Regions from separate parts of the Paenibacillus sp. FSL H8-0457 genome, predicted to be linked through region 2. Evidence: riboswitches for the same ligand, from Rfam matches in the RefSeq annotation. Region 2 holds a riboswitch; the other holds the start of a gene.
What was found. A riboswitch is a leader RNA that binds a small molecule or an ion and turns the genes downstream of it on or off. The one in region 2 is predicted to bind FMN.

Region 1: linked by a shared signal. The riboswitch ahead of MHI43_RS06530 (DMT family transporter) and the one ahead of ribD (bifunctional diaminohydroxyphosphoribosylaminopyrimidine deaminase/5-amino-6-(5-phosphoribosylamino)uracil reductase RibD) in region 2 are both predicted to bind FMN.

What each region holds. Positions count from the first base shown of each region.
Region 1 covers NZ_CP150293.1:1,530,037-1,538,232, reverse strand. Annotated here, with positions in the region: gene MHI43_RS06540 (hypothetical protein) at 74-1,120, opposite strand; gene MHI43_RS06535 (sigma-70 family RNA polymerase sigma factor) at 1,137-1,679, opposite strand; gene MHI43_RS06530 (DMT family transporter) at 1,893-2,864, opposite strand; FMN riboswitch at 3,007-3,173, opposite strand; gene MHI43_RS06525 (hypothetical protein) at 3,407-3,760, opposite strand; gene MHI43_RS06520 (alpha-L-glutamate ligase) at 3,846-4,793, opposite strand; gene MHI43_RS06515 (M20 family metallopeptidase) at 4,811-5,959, opposite strand; gene MHI43_RS06510 (dipeptide ABC transporter ATP-binding protein) at 5,990-6,997, opposite strand; gene MHI43_RS06505 (ABC transporter ATP-binding protein) at 6,966-7,994, opposite strand; gene MHI43_RS06500 (ABC transporter permease) at 7,991-8,196, opposite strand, start outside.
Region 2 covers NZ_CP150293.1:2,480,048-2,488,243, forward strand. Annotated here, with positions in the region: gene lysA (diaminopimelate decarboxylase) at 98-1,432, shown strand; gene MHI43_RS10865 (peptidylprolyl isomerase) at 1,634-2,065, shown strand; gene MHI43_RS10870 (acyl-CoA thioesterase) at 2,141-2,542, opposite strand; FMN riboswitch at 2,743-2,926, shown strand; gene ribD (bifunctional diaminohydroxyphosphoribosylaminopyrimidine deaminase/5-amino-6-(5-phosphoribosylamino)uracil reductase RibD) at 3,195-4,295, shown strand; gene ribE (riboflavin synthase) at 4,319-4,987, shown strand; gene MHI43_RS10885 (bifunctional 3,4-dihydroxy-2-butanone-4-phosphate synthase/GTP cyclohydrolase II) at 5,038-6,276, shown strand; gene ribE (6,7-dimethyl-8-ribityllumazine synthase) at 6,534-7,001, shown strand; gene MHI43_RS10895 (segregation/condensation protein A) at 7,067-7,858, shown strand; gene scpB (SMC-Scp complex subunit ScpB) at 7,827-8,196, shown strand, end outside.

The sequences.
Region 1 (8,196 bases), 950 kb from region 2:
GGTATTCATCATGGATAAGGGGCAGAAGCCTTCGCTTCTGCCCCTTTATGGTTTCCCCATGCCGGCTTTATATTTATTTCAGCTCCGTCACGTTGCCGTCAATGCTGACGCTTTTGATGTCCATATCCCCCAGAAATACGAGGTTATTCTTGCTGTCCAGATTATACAGCCACTGAAATCCGCTCTTTGTGGTGCTTGTCGAGCTGGCGTGAAGCTTCAATTCCGATCCGTCCGCGGCGATGACCTTAACCTCCGGCGTATAGTCCGGCAGTTTATCCAGCTCACCGTCGGTACGCTTGCCTTCGATGGCTACACCGATGGATGAAACACTAATGGTGTGGAGAGACAGTGCTTCCTTACCCTCATCAATTGCCAGATTCAAACTCTGTTCTCTTTGCTTGCCCGGAGAAATGGTGAATTGCACATTCCAAGGGCCTTCAACGGCTTGGGCGTTGTCCGCTGACATGATTCGATCGGCTGTGATCCGTGCCTTCAGTCCCTCGAGGTCATTCATCGCATCCATCTCAAACACGCCGACAAGCTTTTTGTTGTCGTCAAGAAGCTGCTGCCCCACCATATAATTCACACTCTGCTCCGTTTTCAGTTCAAGTAGGGGTATCGAAGCACCCTCGGGGAATGGCATGCCGTCCTCTTTCATGAAACTGACCACCAAATAACCGCTGTTGCCGACATAAACCCCTTCTTCAACATTCATGGTTACCCCGGACGCTGTATCCGTCCCTTGTATAGGTGACCGTTCGTCTTCCGCAATGGACGCGGATTGACCGAAGAACTGCTTCAAGCTATCCATGTATTGGCTCGCAAAAGCGGTCGTGCTAAGTATCATAATCATCGCGGCAGCGATAACGATACTGGCTTTGTATTTTTTCACTTTCCTGTTTTTAAACACCATCGTTTCCTCCTCTTGAATACGGTTCATCGCTCGGCTCTTGATCCGTTCCATACTGATCTGCTGCGTTAACTCGCGTTCTTCTTCCTCCGTAAGGAGGAGATTGTCCAGCTCCTGATTGTCGATATTGGCCATGATATCTACAATTCGCCGCTTCACTTGCATCCATCCCCTTTCGCCATCGATTTGAAGCTTCACTCCTATAGACACGGTCTTTATAGAAATCCTACGGATTCTCGGTTTCATAATGTATGCGCAGTTTGTCCCTTGCCCGGCGGATCCGGGCGGTGACGGCTTTCTCCTGCATATTCAGCCTGCTAGCAATATCGCGGACTTTCTCTAAATAAAAGTACCTGCGGATGAATATTTCGCGATCCGGTTCGCCCATCCCCTGTACCATGCCGCTTATCGTTTCCTTCTCCTGCCGCAGAATAGCCAGTGCCTCCGCAGAGGGACAAGAAACGGCGTCATCTTCCAATTCGGATTCAATGACCCGCTGCCTTTTTCGCAATGCATTCAAGGTATGATTTCGCGCGGCTATGGCCAGATAAGGCTTGAGACTATCTCCGCGCAGCATGATTTTTGTCCCGTCTGTCCACAGCTTGACCAGCACGTCCCCGGTGATTTCCTCCACATCGAAGGAATTAAACCGCCCTCCTGCCACCTTAGCGACCACCGCGGCTATGTAGCGTGAATAGCGGTCAACCAATGTTTCAAAACATCGCGGATCTTTCCTCGCTAGCCCATCCAGCAATGTCTGATCCTCCATGGGATCCTCCCCCTCTTATATAATCATCTCTGTTGGTAGAACCAAGCCACAAATCCCGTGCTACTATATAAGACACCTTTAATTCCGGAAACCCTACACATCTTTTGAAAAAATAATCCTTTCGCCAAGCAAACGGATTGGAGTAGCTTTGCTTGGGATAACGGCAAAAAAGCCGACCCCATCGGGATCGGCTTTATCTACAAACGTATGATTTTATTGCAATTGCGGAGAAGCCTCGGATTGCTGTCTCGATATGATGAACAGCACGATCCAGATCAGCAGGAATCCAAGGAGCTGAGGCCCTGTCACGATTTGCTGGAACACAATCCAGTTGATCAGCACGCCCACCATGGGAAAACTCAGTTCCGCGAGTGTTGCCACAGAGGCTTTGGTCGTGGTTAACCCTTTATAATAAACCAGCAGGCTCAGGAGACCCGGCAGCAGTGCCTGCCCGATCAGGTTGAGCGACACCAAGGCAAAAGCTCCCGTATTCCATGCGGGCATATTCCAGGCTGCCCCCTCGCTCCATGTCAAGACGGTCAAGAGCGGCAGGGCAAGCACAAACCGCAGCGAGGTTACCGTCTCGTATTTCAGTTTGCCTACCATCAAGCGTCCCATGACCGTTGAGCCGCCCCATAAGGCTGCTGCGCCTAAGGACAGGAGGCTGCCGACTTGAACAAACTCGTTCCAATGGCCGATCGGCAGGGTTAAGCCGAAGGTGAGCAAATACGTACCTGCCAAGGCGATGATAAGCAGGAGCCCGAAATGGCGCGGGAGCTTCTCTTTCAGAAGCAGGCTGGCCAGAATGATGGCAAACAGCGGCTGCAGCTTCTGCAGCAGCAGGACGGCATTCAGATTGCCGCTCGACAGTCCCATTGTGAACAATACGGTTGCCAGTGCCGATCCGCCCCAGGATATAAACAGCAGCGCGCCGACATGATTCCAGCCAAGGCCTTTTAGTTCCTCCCGGTTCTTCCACAATACAGGGATTGCAATCAGGGAAATAATGATATGTTCGAGCAAAACGATCTGAGCCGAAGTCAGATTCTTGAGCAGGATGACCCGAAATAACGGGTCAACGCCCCACAGGGCGGCCCCCAAAACAACGAGCCAGAACCCTCCTTTAAAACGTCGACTTGCCTGTGTGTCGGAACCATAAGGTTTCACCTTGATCCCGGTATTCATATTACTCATCTTGCCCTCTCCTGTCTTGAATACGGAGGTCTTACTAGCAGAAAGCCCCCGTCATCGGCATGGCCGACGTATACGGGGGCTGATCAAATAAGCCTGCGTCGAATGGAATATTCACATTCACGGCAAACTCATCTTTGATCTTCTCCCATCCGGACTTTACCGTCGGCCTTGGAATTGCACCAAGTCAGTCGCTGCATTCATGTTGGATACAGAACGCAGCGAGTCGCGGGCTTGGGTTCGTTCGCGAAGGAACGAACCATCACCGCCGGTCAGGAATTTCACCTTACCCCGAAGATCCATATTCATGTTTTATTTTGGTCGTGCCATCAAACTGATTAACCGATAATTCCTATAAACTTAGTTGTTATATTGAAATTATAACATGAATCCTTTCATGTAAATACATCTATTTTCAAAATAAACGAAATTAGACTTGAATACAATGAAAAATCTCACGTTCATCCAATACTTACTGAGAATTATACAGCAAGTATCAATTTGTTACCAGTATGATATTTTACCATCTCTTGTTCTTATCCCGAATACGTTCTAGGTTTGACAACAGCCGCTCCTGCCTGGAGATTCAGCAAATCTAGCGCTTCCTTGGTATTGAGGCTCATTCCCCCCCAATGAGGCTTAGATAACAGCTGTGAAGCACTTTCCACAACTGTCTCCTCAGGTTGTTTCGACTCACTCAACAATATTTTGCTGCCATCAGGCCGAACGATATACTGACGCAAATATCTGCCTTCCCTTATCGTCACAAGCTTCCCTTGGCTCTCCTCCTTCTTGCTCTTCTGGAGTATCTCTTCAAACCTTCCTTGGGCAGGTTCGACTTTCTTCCACTTAGCAGTGTTCCAGTTCATATAGTCGAATTCGATACGCATAAGGCCACATCCTTATCAGCTTATTCATTCACTGATATTATCGGAAACTGGGCACTTCTCCTTAACTCAGGTTAGCGTTAACCGTTCACCGCAGCACAAGCTCCCGCTTCAAATACTCCGAGAGCGTTCTGGCGATCTCTTTCATACCTGATACATCCGCAAGCGCTTCGGCATCGGGATTGTAGTTCGTATTGGTGTTCACGTCATACGTATAGGTCTTGCCAGCCGAATCGGTAATAAATTCAATTCCCGCAAAGCTGATGCCATTCTGCTGCAGAAACGCCTCGTACTTGGCAATGAGCGGGCTGTCGAATCCGTTAATGACTTCGAACTTCGGCCGTATAACCGCTTCCTCGCCGACAGGACAGAATTGGTCGCTAATCTGGCAAGCATCGGCCGGACACAATTGGAATCCTTCGGAAGTGTCTACCCGAACCGCATAATAGAATTTGCCGTCGATGAATTCGCAGCGGGTAATATACTGATCCTCGTTCTTGATGTATTGCTGGATTAAGGTTACGCCATCTACCGATTCCTCGAAGCCCGGTCCGTTTACATAGGTCTCCAGGCTCTCTAAACTATCAAACAAGTAGACGCCAAGCCCTTTGCCGGCACGGTTATGTTTCGTAATAAAGGAGCGGTAAGGAAATTCCCTCGCCGCTTGAATGACTGCTTCCTTCCCTACTGCGGCCACCGTAGCCGGGGTCTCGATGCCGAATTTTTGCAGCTCCAGGTACTGCTTGATTTTGTTGATTTCCAGTTCCAGGGCCCGGCTGTTATTCAGTACCGTACGCCCGTTATGCTCCAGCCATGCCAGCACGTTAGACGTATATTCCGCCGCATACCGATGGTTCCGGGAATGGGAGGAGGCACTCATCCGGTTATAAAAGACGCCTGTCGGTGGCAGCTGGCCCAAATCGAGCGTTCCCTCGTGCAGATGCCAGAACTCATGCGGAACCCCCTGCTCTTCCAACGCTTGACGGAGCGGCACGATCCAGCTCTCGTTCTCATGTATAATGTATGCTTTTGTCATGTTCCCATCATCCTCCCTTATCCTTGCTGTCCACGGCTCAATCGCTCAATGACATTAGCGAGCAGCCGGGTACGCGGCACCAATGTATCGATATTCAAGTATTCATCTTGGCTGTGGGCATTCCCGCCGCGCGGTCCGAGTGCATCGATGGTAGCAATGCCTACCGCCGAAGTGATATTGGCATCGGAACCGGAACCCACGCTTTTATCGCCGATATCCTCGCCCAGCTCACGCGCTTCCTCCTGCACGATGCGGAGCAGCCATTCCGAAGCCTCATTCTTGATCATCGGCGGCCGGGTTATGCCACCCGTAAGTTCGAGCGATGTCCCCTCGATATCGACCGTGGAGCAAATCTCGCGGATTTTTCGATCCAGCTCATCCGCCTGCTCCTTCGTGCTCATTCTTACATCAATGAAAGCATTCGCATGGGGAGCGATCGTATTGCTTGAAGTTCCCCCGCTGATTACGCCAACATTGACGTTTATCCCAACCGCTGGATCACTCAAAGCGTGAAGCTTGATGATTTTATGAGCAAGCTCGCCAATGGCGCTCCGTCCTTTCTCGGGTTCAGCTCCGGAATGGGCAGCTACCCCTTTTACCGTCAAATAATATTTGCCGCCGCCTCTTCGTCCCGTAACCAGCGTTCCGTCCTCGTCGCTCGGCTCGACAATCAGGGCGTATTTGCTGAGTTTGGCCTGTTCTTCGATCAGCGCCCGCGAATGAACGGAGCCGACCTCCTCATCCGAATTGAGGATAATGCGAAGGTTCTTGTAGCTGTTGCTGCCCGACTCAATAAGATGCTTGATCGCATACAGCGTCGTAACCTGGCTCGCCTTCATATCGAATACACCCGGCCCATAAGCACGCTTCCCATCCCTGGAGAATGGACGCTCCGCCACCGTCCCCTCCGGAAACACCGTATCCATATGCGCAATAATCAATATTTCCGGATTAGCGGCCTCCGGATGGGTGATGAGCAGATTATTCCCTCGCTCTGTCTGAGCCTGTACAGTGACCTGGAACCCGGCCTCCACATACAGACGCCCCATTCTGGACGCTACGAGATCCACGCCTGATTTCAAGAACGTGCCGCTCTCGATGTTCACGATCTCCTCAATTTCTTTTAACATTTCCGCCTCTTTCTGTTTCCAGTCTGCTGTAGTCACGCCATCAATCCCCTTTCCCTTTCGATATCGTTAACTCCCGCTTGCGGATTCCTCGAACAAATGGCATTGAACCGTATGCCCTGTCGATGTTTCCCGATTGGCGGGTTTGACTTGTCTGCAGACATCCAACACATACGGACACCGGGTATGAAATACACAGCCGGAAGGCGGATTCAACGGGGACGGAATATCCCCTTGGAGAATAATCCGCTCCCGCTTTGTCTTCGGATGAGGTGCCGGAATCGCGGAGAGGAGAAACTGCGTATACGGATGCAGCGGATGCGCAAACAGCTCGTCTGTAGGTGCCTGTTCCACCAGATGTCCCAAATACATCACGCCAATCCGGTCCGCGATATGCCTCACAACGCTTAGATCGTGCGCAATAAAGAGGTACGACAGTTGAAATTCCGACTGAAGCTCCACCAGCAGGTTCAGTATTTGCGATTGGATGGACACATCGAGCGCGGATACCGGTTCATCGCATACCACCAGCTTCGGACTCAATGCGAGTGCCTTGGCTATGCCGATTCGCTGCCGCTGGCCTCCGGAGAATTCATGCGGGAACCTGTCCAGATGATGCGAGGCAAATCCAACTCGGCTCATGAGCTCCAGCACACGCTCCTGGCGCTCCGCCTTCGTTCCTTGTCCATGAATGATCATCGGCTCGGCTACGCTGTAACCGATTCTTTTCTTCGGATCCAGTGAAGAGTTCGGATCCTGAAAGATCATCTGGACTTCTCGGCGAAAATTCTGCAGCGCCTTGGATCGTAAAGAAAAAATGTCCTGATTGTCAAAAAACGCCTCTCCGGCGGAGGGATCGGTCAATCGCATAATCGTTCTGCCGGTTGTGCTCTTCCCGCTGCCGGACTCTCCGACCAGACCGTAGGTTTCTCCTTCATGGATGACGAAGGATACATCCTCCACCGCTTTCACCTGCTGCTTCCTCCACGAGGAGCCGGACTTCAACGCAAAATATTTCGTTAAATGTTTAACCTCCAGCAGAGGCTCATGCTTCGTAACCGATGTAACTGAAGACATCTCCTTCACCTCTGCTTTCTGCAATTTCCTTGTAATGCCAGCAGCGGACCCGATGTCCATCTGCTGCTTCTTCCAGTATGGGCGGCTCTGATCTGCATACATCCGTGGCAAACGGACATCTTGGGGCAAACCGGCAGCAATGCGCCACATCCTGCATCGCCGGAACCGAGCCCTTAATCTCATACAGCTTCTCTTTACGCTGCCCTTCCATGTTTGGCACCGATTGCAGCAGTCCCATGGTGTAGGGGTGAAGCGGATGATCAAACAGCGTCACCACATCGGTCTCTTCGATAACCTCTCCCAAATACATCACGATCACCCGCGAACACATCTGTGCCACGACCGACAGATCATGGGTGATGAGCATAATACCCATCCGAAGCCTGGCCTTCAACTCGTTCATCAGCTCCAGAATCTGAGCTTGAATCGTGACATCCAGCGCTGTGGTCGGCTCATCTGCAATCAGAAGCCTCGGCTCACAGGACAAGGCTAACGCAATCATCACCCGCTGGCGCATGCCTCCGGACAGTTCGTGGGGATAAGCACGGAAACGCTTCTGCGGATCGGAAATTCCGGTCAGCCGAAGCAATTCCACTGCCCGATCGCGGGCCTGCCGGGACGATACCTTCTGATGCAGGGTTATCGCTTCAATAATCTGGTCGCCAATCGTATACACCGGATTCAGAGAGGACATCGGGTCCTGAAAGATGATCGAGATATCATTACCGCGCACAGTCCGCATCTTCTCTTCGCTCAGTTGAAGCAGATCCTGGCCCGCGAACCGAATCTCTCCGTCATATCGGGTTGTCGTCTCATCGAATAAACGCAGAATCGATTCTGCCGTCACACTCTTTCCGCATCCGGATTCCCCGACAATGCCTACCGTTTCCTCCGGGTAAACTTGAAATGACACCCCATCCACGGCATTGACCGTACCGTCATCTGTCGCGAAGGTAGTGATCAAGTTCTTCACTTCCAATAAAGGAGTTTGGCTCACTTAAGTTCACTCCTATCGATGCCTTGCGTCTGTTTTTTGCGAAATGCATGTTTTTTCTTCATCTTCGGATCTAGAAGATCGCGCAGACCGTCTCCCATCAGATTCAAGCCCAGGATCATCAGTATGATACAAATTCCGGGAAAAACCGTCATCCACCAGGCGTTAAAGATCACGTTCTTCCCATCCAACAGCAGGTTTCCAA
Region 2 (8,196 bases):
GAAAAATCCATTTTGATTACCTTCCGTTGTCTGCTATACTGTGAACAATTATTCGATTACCCTATTTTTGAAACAATGGATCGGAGGAATTGTAAGCATGTTTTTACACGGTACAAGCAAGATTAACGATCAGGGGCATTTGGAAATCGGCGGGTGTGACACATCCGATTTGAAAGCTCAATATGGAACACCACTATATATCGTAGACGAGCAGTCGGTTCGCAACCGCTGCCGGGAATACATCGAGGCCTTTAAGGCTTCCGGTTTGAAGTTCCAAGTCGCGTATGCAAGCAAGGCGTTCTGCGTTATGGCCATGTGCCGATTGGCCGACGAGGAAGGCATGTCGCTCGACGTTGTTTCCGACGGAGAGCTGTACACGGCGCTTCAAGCCGGATTCCCGGCGGATCGGATTCATTTCCACGGAAATAATAAGACGCCGGAAGAGATCGAGATGGCGCTGGATGCCGAAATCGGCTGTTTCGTTGTCGATAACGTGATCGAACTGCATATGCTGCAGGCCATCGCTGCCGAGAAGAACCGCAAGGTCAACATTTTGCTTCGCGTGACACCGGGCGTCGAGGCGCATACGCATGAATATATCTCGACAGGACAAACCGATTCGAAGTTCGGCTTTGATATCGGCAACGGCTCTGCGTACGAAGCGGTGCAGCTTGCGGAAGCACAGGCGAATATTCATCTCATGGGCATCCATTCCCACATCGGTTCCCAGATTTTTGAGGTGGAAGGCTTCCAGATGGCTGTTCAGCGCGTAGCTGAATTTGCAGCTTCCGTAAAAGAAGGCCTGGGCGTCGTGTTCAAGGTCGTGAACCTGGGCGGCGGATTCGGTATCCGCTACGTGGATGGAGATACGCCGCTTCAAGTATCCCAGTATGTAAAAGCGATAACGGATGCGGTAAAGAACCATTTTGCGGGCCTTGGTTCCGAGCTTCCTGAAATTTGGGTGGAACCGGGTCGGAGCATCGTCGGTGACGCAGGTACCACGCTCTACACGGTGGGAACCAGCAAGGATATTCCCGGGGTGCGCAAATATGTTGCCGTCGACGGCGGCATGACGGACAATCCGCGTCCGGCGCTCTACGAGTCGAAATACGAAGCGCTGCTTGCAAACCGGGCTAAAGAAGAGCCGGAAGAAACGGTATCCATTGCCGGCAAGTGCTGCGAGAGCGGAGACATGCTGATTTGGGACCTGGAGCTTCCGAAGGTTGAAACGGGCGATCTGCTGGCGGTGTCCTGCACGGGCGCATACAACTATTCCATGGCCAGCAACTACAACCGGATCCGCAAACCTGCGGTCGTATTCGTGAAGGATGGGCAAAGCAATCTGGTCGTTCGCCGCGAATCGCTTGCCGATATCATCAGCAACGATGTCGTGCCGGCGGGTGTAACAAAAGAAACCGTTACGAGTTTATAAGACGTCAATGTCTCTGGATAGGAAGGGCCCGCCAAAGCCTCCGGCTGCGGTCAGGGCTCTTCGTCCTGCCTTCCGTCGGATATGGTCGCGAGGACGGGGACAAGTTCGTTTTGCTTCGAGGCTCAATTCATAGTAAACTATAACTTGCATTGTAAAAAAATCGATAAAAGCGTTTGAGATAACGGAAGGAGATACACACATATGGCAAAAAAAGCGAAGATCACCTTGGAAAACGGCAAAGAGGTTGTGCTCGACCTGTTCGAGAACGATGCACCGAACACGGTAGCTAATTTTGAGAAATTGGCCAACTCCGGCTTCTATAACGGTCTGGTATTTCACCGCGTAATTCCTGGATTCGTCGCTCAAGGCGGATGTCCGCAGGGAACGGGGACCGGCGGACCGGGTTATACCATTAATTGCGAGATCAATCCTAACAAGCACGAGCGCGGAAGCTTGGCCATGGCGCATGCTGGCCGGAACACCGGCGGAAGTCAGTTCTACGTGTGCTACGAGCCGCAACCGCATTTGGACGGACAACATACCGTATTTGGCAAAGTCGTTGAAGGCATGGAGTATGTGGATGCATTTAAAGGCCGCGACAAAATGGAAAAAGTAGAAGTGTACGAAGCATAATAAATTCAGCATCATGCAAAAACAGGCTCACCCTCAGAGGTGAGCCTGTTTTTTATGGCCGCCGCAAAGGGCGGATTACGCAGGGGCTGGGAACAATCGGCTGAGTTCTTCGGGGACGGGCCGGCTTTTACGTGAGTTTACATCCATCGCCACGCTGGTAACGATGGCATCCGCGCACAGCTCATGCTGTTCGTTGTATATCCGCTGGGCCATGACGTAACTCGTGCGGCCCATGGATTCGGGTTCCGTCACGACGGTCAGCCGTTCGCCTTGGCCGCACTCCTTGCGGTAATTGATATTAATATTGACGGTGACGGTCTGGACCCCGAGCCGTTTCAGCACATCATACCGCAGATCTCCCGCTTCGTACCATTCCTCCCGGCCCCACTCCAGGTATTCGAGGTATTTTGCATTGTTTACATGTCCGTTGACGTCGATCTCCGTGGGACGGACGATAATGTCCAGCGAAGTTTTCATCGTGGCTCGCTCCTTTTCAACTGCTACTTATCTCCTTGCTACCCTACTTAACTGTTCTCCCTTCGGGAAGCGTTCTCCTTCAAAAGTCCATGCTAATGACAGCATTAAAGTTATTCGCTTTAAAAAAGTTAGTTGTTTTTTCTTGCAATTTTCAAAAGGGGGTGATAAGATTCTTCATAAGATCAAACAATTTCATAGGTTTAATCCTTCGGGGCAGGGTGAAATTCCCTACCGGCGGTGATGAACGCAGTGATTGAGCTTATCGAAGCAGAGTGCTGCGTCTTAGTCCGTGACCCGGATATGAATGTGACGTTTCACATCGTATGCGGTGGACCTGGTGCAAATCCGGGACCGACAGTATAGTCTGGATGGGAGAAGGAGTGAGGGACACATAAGCAGCACATGTTATTGTGTCTTTGCGCACAGCGTGACATGCGTTATGTGCAGGTTTTCACATGCAATTCAAAGCTGTGACGGCGTTTTTTTGGTTTCGCCTGTGACGGATTTGGGTCGCTTGTTATACGCGAAATCTGCATTCATGACGGTTATTTATCGTGTCAATGATTAACTTCCATCAAGCCCTGTTTAAGGATTCTTCGGAATCTTTGGCAGGGCTTTTTTGTATGAACGTTGGGAAAGGGGCATGTTTAGCATGGATATCGTCAACGATGAATTCTATATGTCACTTGCGCTGGATCTGGCTGAACGTGCGCAGGGCCAAACCGGGATCAACCCGGTAGTCGGCTGCGTCGTCGTTAAGGACGGTGCTCTCGCCGGGGTGGGCACGCATCTGGAACGCGGAACGCCGCATGCCGAGGTTCATGCCCTGAATATGGCCGGGCCGAAAGCGGCAGGCAGTACCGTGTACGTGACATTGGAGCCCTGCAGTCACTACGGCGCAACGCCGCCTTGCAGCGAGAGGCTTATCGCCGAGGGCGTTCGGCGGGTGGTTGTGGCCTGCGAGGATCCGAATCCCCTCGTGGCGGGCAGAGGGATTCAGATGCTGCGCGCAGCGGGAATCGAGGTTGAAACGGGTATCCTTAAAGATCGCGCTCTTCGCCTGAACGAAGCCTTTGTTAAATTCATTACGACGGGCCGGCCCTTCGTCACGTTAAAGACGGCGAGCACGCTGGACGGCAAGATCGCTTCGAAAACCGGGGACAGCAAGTGGATCTCCAATGAAAAATCCCGGGAGCTTGTGCATACGCTGCGCCATCGCCATCAAGGCATCATGGTCGGCGTGTCTACGGTTATCGCGGATAACCCGAGCCTGACGACCCGGCTTGGCGTTGAGGGGCTTCACCCGGTCAGGATCATCGTGGATTCGAGCCTGAGGATACCGCTCGACAGCCATGTCGTGTCAGACGGATTGGCGCCAACCTGGATCTTGGCGACGGAGCAGGCGGATGATACGAAGCGGTCCGAGTTGGAAGAGCTTGGTGCTCAGGTCTTCCCCTGCGGACCTGGACCACGGGTGGATCTAAAGGTAGCGCTGCTCCAACTGGGACAAAAGGGGATCGCCTCGATTTTGCTGGAAGGCGGCGGTACGCTTAATGGCTCGATGCTGGAGCAGAAGCTGGTGGACCGGCTCATCCAGTTTATCGCCCCCAAAATCATCGGCGGGTATGATGCGCCGGGAAATTACATGTTCAGCGGTTATGAACAGATGAACCAAGCGATTTCGCTGACAGGACTTGAGACCGAAAGACTGGGCGACAATATCTACGTCACCGGCATTCCGGTCTGGAAATAAGGAGCGAGAAAGGAGGGAAGCCTGTGTTTACTGGATTGGTCGAGGAGATCGGCGAGATGCGGCGTATCGGGCGCCAAGGGGAGGCCATGCTGCTGAGCATTTCCGCTAACCGGATTATGGACGATCTGAAGCTGGGCGACAGCGTATCCGTAAATGGCGTCTGCTTGACGGCTACAGCGATCGACAAGGGCGTGTTTACGGTTGACGTTATGCCGGAAACCTATAGAAACACGAATCTCAAGGAGCTGCAGCCGGGCGGGAAGGTTAATTTGGAGCGGGCGATGGCAGCCGGAGGGAGATTCGGAGGCCATATCGTTCAGGGACACGTGGATGGCATCGGCGTCATTCGGAGCGTAAAGGCCGATCAGAATGCAGTGGTATACGAGATTTCGCCCGCGAATGGGGACGTATTCAAATATATCATTCCGAAAGGCTCGGTCACGCTGGATGGAATCAGCTTGACCGTTGTCAAAACGACGGATTCCTCCTTCACGGTGTCCATCATTCCCCACACGCTGGCGGAGACGGTGCTCGCTTATAAAAAAGCGGGCGACACGATTAATATCGAATGCGACATTTTAGGGAAATATGTAGATCACCTGCTGCATTACGGTTCGGAAGGCGCAGGTAGCAGAAGCGGCACGAAATCGAGGATCAGCAGGGATTACCTGGCCGAGCATGGCTTTGCCTAAGCTGTTTCTTGCATATAGAGATATCTCCATGAGAAGAAGGAGGAATAGGGATGGATGAGCGCTTTTCATTTCATACGATCGAAGAGGCGTTATCAGATTTGAAGGAAGGCAAGGTCGTCATCGTTGTTGACGACGAGGACCGCGAGAATGAAGGCGATTTTATCGCATTAGCGGATAAAGCTACCCCCGAGGTCATCAATTTCATGATCACCGAAGGCCGCGGGCTGGTCTGTTTGCCCATGACGCAGACTAGGGCTCAGGAACTCGATCTCAAACCGATGGTGACGCAAAACACGGACTATCATGGAACGGCCTTTACGGTCTCCATTGACCATAAGGACACCACGACGGGCATATCCGCCTATGAACGATCCATAACCGTCAACGGCATCTTGGATCCAAATGCATCGGCCGCCGATTTTCGAAGACCGGGCCATATGTTTCCGCTGATTGCCAAAGACGGCGGCGTTCTTCGCCGGGCAGGACATACGGAGGCGGCTGTCGATTTAGCCCGCCTGAGCGGATCCTATCCGGCAGGCGTCATCTGCGAGGTAATCAAGGAAGACGGCACGATGGCAAGGCTTCCAGACCTGGTGGAGATCGCGAAAAAGCATGATCTGAAGCTGATCAGCATCAAGGATCTGATCCATTACCGCAACGAAAAAGAAAAGCTCGTACAGCGCGAGGTAGCCGTGCGGATGCCCACCGACTACGGCGTGTTTCAGGCCGTAGCCTACACCAATGACGTGGACAACAAAGAGCATGTCGCATTGGTAAAAGGGGAGATCGACCCGAGTGAGCCGGTTCTCGTCCGCGTGCATTCCGAGTGCCTGACAGGGGATGTGTTCCACTCCCATCGCTGTGATTGCGGTCCGCAATTTGAGGCGGCCCTCCGCCAGATCGATGAAGCAGGCAGAGGCGTGCTTCTCTATATGCGCCAGGAGGGGCGGGGCATCGGCTTGATCAACAAGCTGAAAGCCTATAAGCTGCAGGAAGAAGGGCTCGATACCGTCGATGCGAACCTGAAGCTAGGCTTTGCGGCGGATCTGCGCGATTACGGCATCGGAGCCCAGATCCTGAAGGATTTGGGCGTAAGGAAGATCCGCCTGCTGACAAACAATCCGCGTAAAATCAAGGGTCTCGAAGGTTACGGCCTGGAGGTCGTGGAGCGGGTCCCGATTCAAATGCCGGAGAACGAGGATAATACGGGCTACCTGCACACCAAGCAAGCGAAGCTCGGTCATATGCTGAAGTTCAATGATATCGAGCAGAACGAGAGTGCTAACTAATCACCAACAATAAAAGGTCAATCATGGAGTAGGTTTGCCTCACGGAATAACCCAGCGAAGAGGGCGGAATGCTGCTGGAGAAGCGTCAGCGGTCGCCTTTAAATCCTGATTTCTTCCCTGAGAAATTAGATCATGAAATCAGGAGTTAACAGCGATCGGAAGCAGCAGCCGTCAGCGCAGCGGGCAATCACCTCGATGTCATTCCAAATCCATGTTTGACCTTATATAAACTCCAACCCGAAAGGAAGTCATCCAACATGGCAACAATATTTGAAGGTCATTTAGTATCCGAAGGTTTGAAATACGGCATCGTGGTAGGTCGTTTCAACGAATTCATCACCAGCAAGCTGCTTGGCGGCGCACTGGACGCCTTGAAGCGTCACGGCGCACAGGACAACGAAATCGACGTCGCTTGGGTGCCAGGAGCGTTTGAAATTCCGCTCATCGCCCAAAAGATGGCAGAAAGCGGCAAATACGATGCGATCATCACCCTGGGAACCGTCATTCGCGGCTCCACCACGCACTATGATTACGTGTGCAACGAAGTGGCCAAGGGGGTGTCCGCCATTAACCTGAAGACCGGCGTACCAACGATTTTCGGCGTCGTCACGACGGAGAACATTGAACAAGCCGTCGAACGCGCGGGAACGAAGGCAGGCAATAAAGGCTGGGATTCCGCCATGGCGGCCATTGAAATGGCGAACTTGACGAAAAGCCTAAAATAGTGCTTATTTAATGTAGTGCTCTTTTTATAGAGCACTGCATTTTATTTTTGGCGGGAGGATTCACCGTGACCGTATTATACAAGCTGGAAACGTTTGAAGGACCGCTCGATCTGCTGCTGCACTTGATTGATAAAGCGGAAATCGACATCCAGGATATTCCCGTCAGCGAGATTACCGAACAATACATGGCCTATTTGCACAACATGCAGGAGCTGGAACTGGAAATTACGAGCGAATTTCTGGTGATGGCTGCAACGCTGCTGTCTATAAAGAGCAAGCTATTGCTTCCGAAGCCTCCGGTTATCGAAATGGACGAGTTCGATTTTTTTGAAGAGGATGACATGGATCCGAGAGCGGAACTCATCGCGAAGCTGATCGAATACCGCAAGTACAAAGGAATCGCCCGTCATCTGCATGAGAAGGAATGGGAACGCAGCATGATTTACTCCAAGGAAGCGGAGGACCTGACTCCTTACATGCCGGAAGTGGAAGAGAACCCGGTTCAGGGATTACATATCTCGGATTTAATCGCAGCTTTTCAAAAAGCGTTAAGCAAAGCCGTCAAACGGACATCGTATGCCCGCATCCAGCGGGATGAAATATCGGTTAAGGACCGGATCCGGCAGGTGATGGACGCTCTGGAGCAGGTCGGGCCGGGAGGCCGGATTCTGTTCTCCAAGCTGCTGCACGAGGAGATGGAGCGCCATGAAATCGTGGTGACCTTTCTGGCTATCTTGGAGCTGATGAAGATGAAGCAAATCCTGTGCTACCAAGAGAAATTGTTTGAAGATATCGTCATGGAGTGGAGAGGGGAAGAACGCATTGATGGATTATCCGAAGCTGAAATCGATTATTGAGGGGCTTCTGTTCTTGGCGGGAGAAGAGGGCTTGTCGGTAAAGCAAATTGCTGAAATCACCGAGCAATCGGATGGCCTCGTTGGCGAAGCGCTGGAGGATATGAAGGAAGAATGGGAGCGATATGAACGGGGAATTCAGATCGTGCAGATTGCAGGGAGCTACAAAATCGCGACGCTGGCCGAGCACGCCCCGTATTTCGAACGTCTGGCGTATTCGCCTTCACGCTCCTCATTGTCGCAAGCCGCGCTCGAGACGCTTTCCATCGTGGCCTATCGGCAGCCGATTACGCGGGTGGAGATTGAAGACATTCGCGGCGTCAAGTCCGAAAGAGCCATCC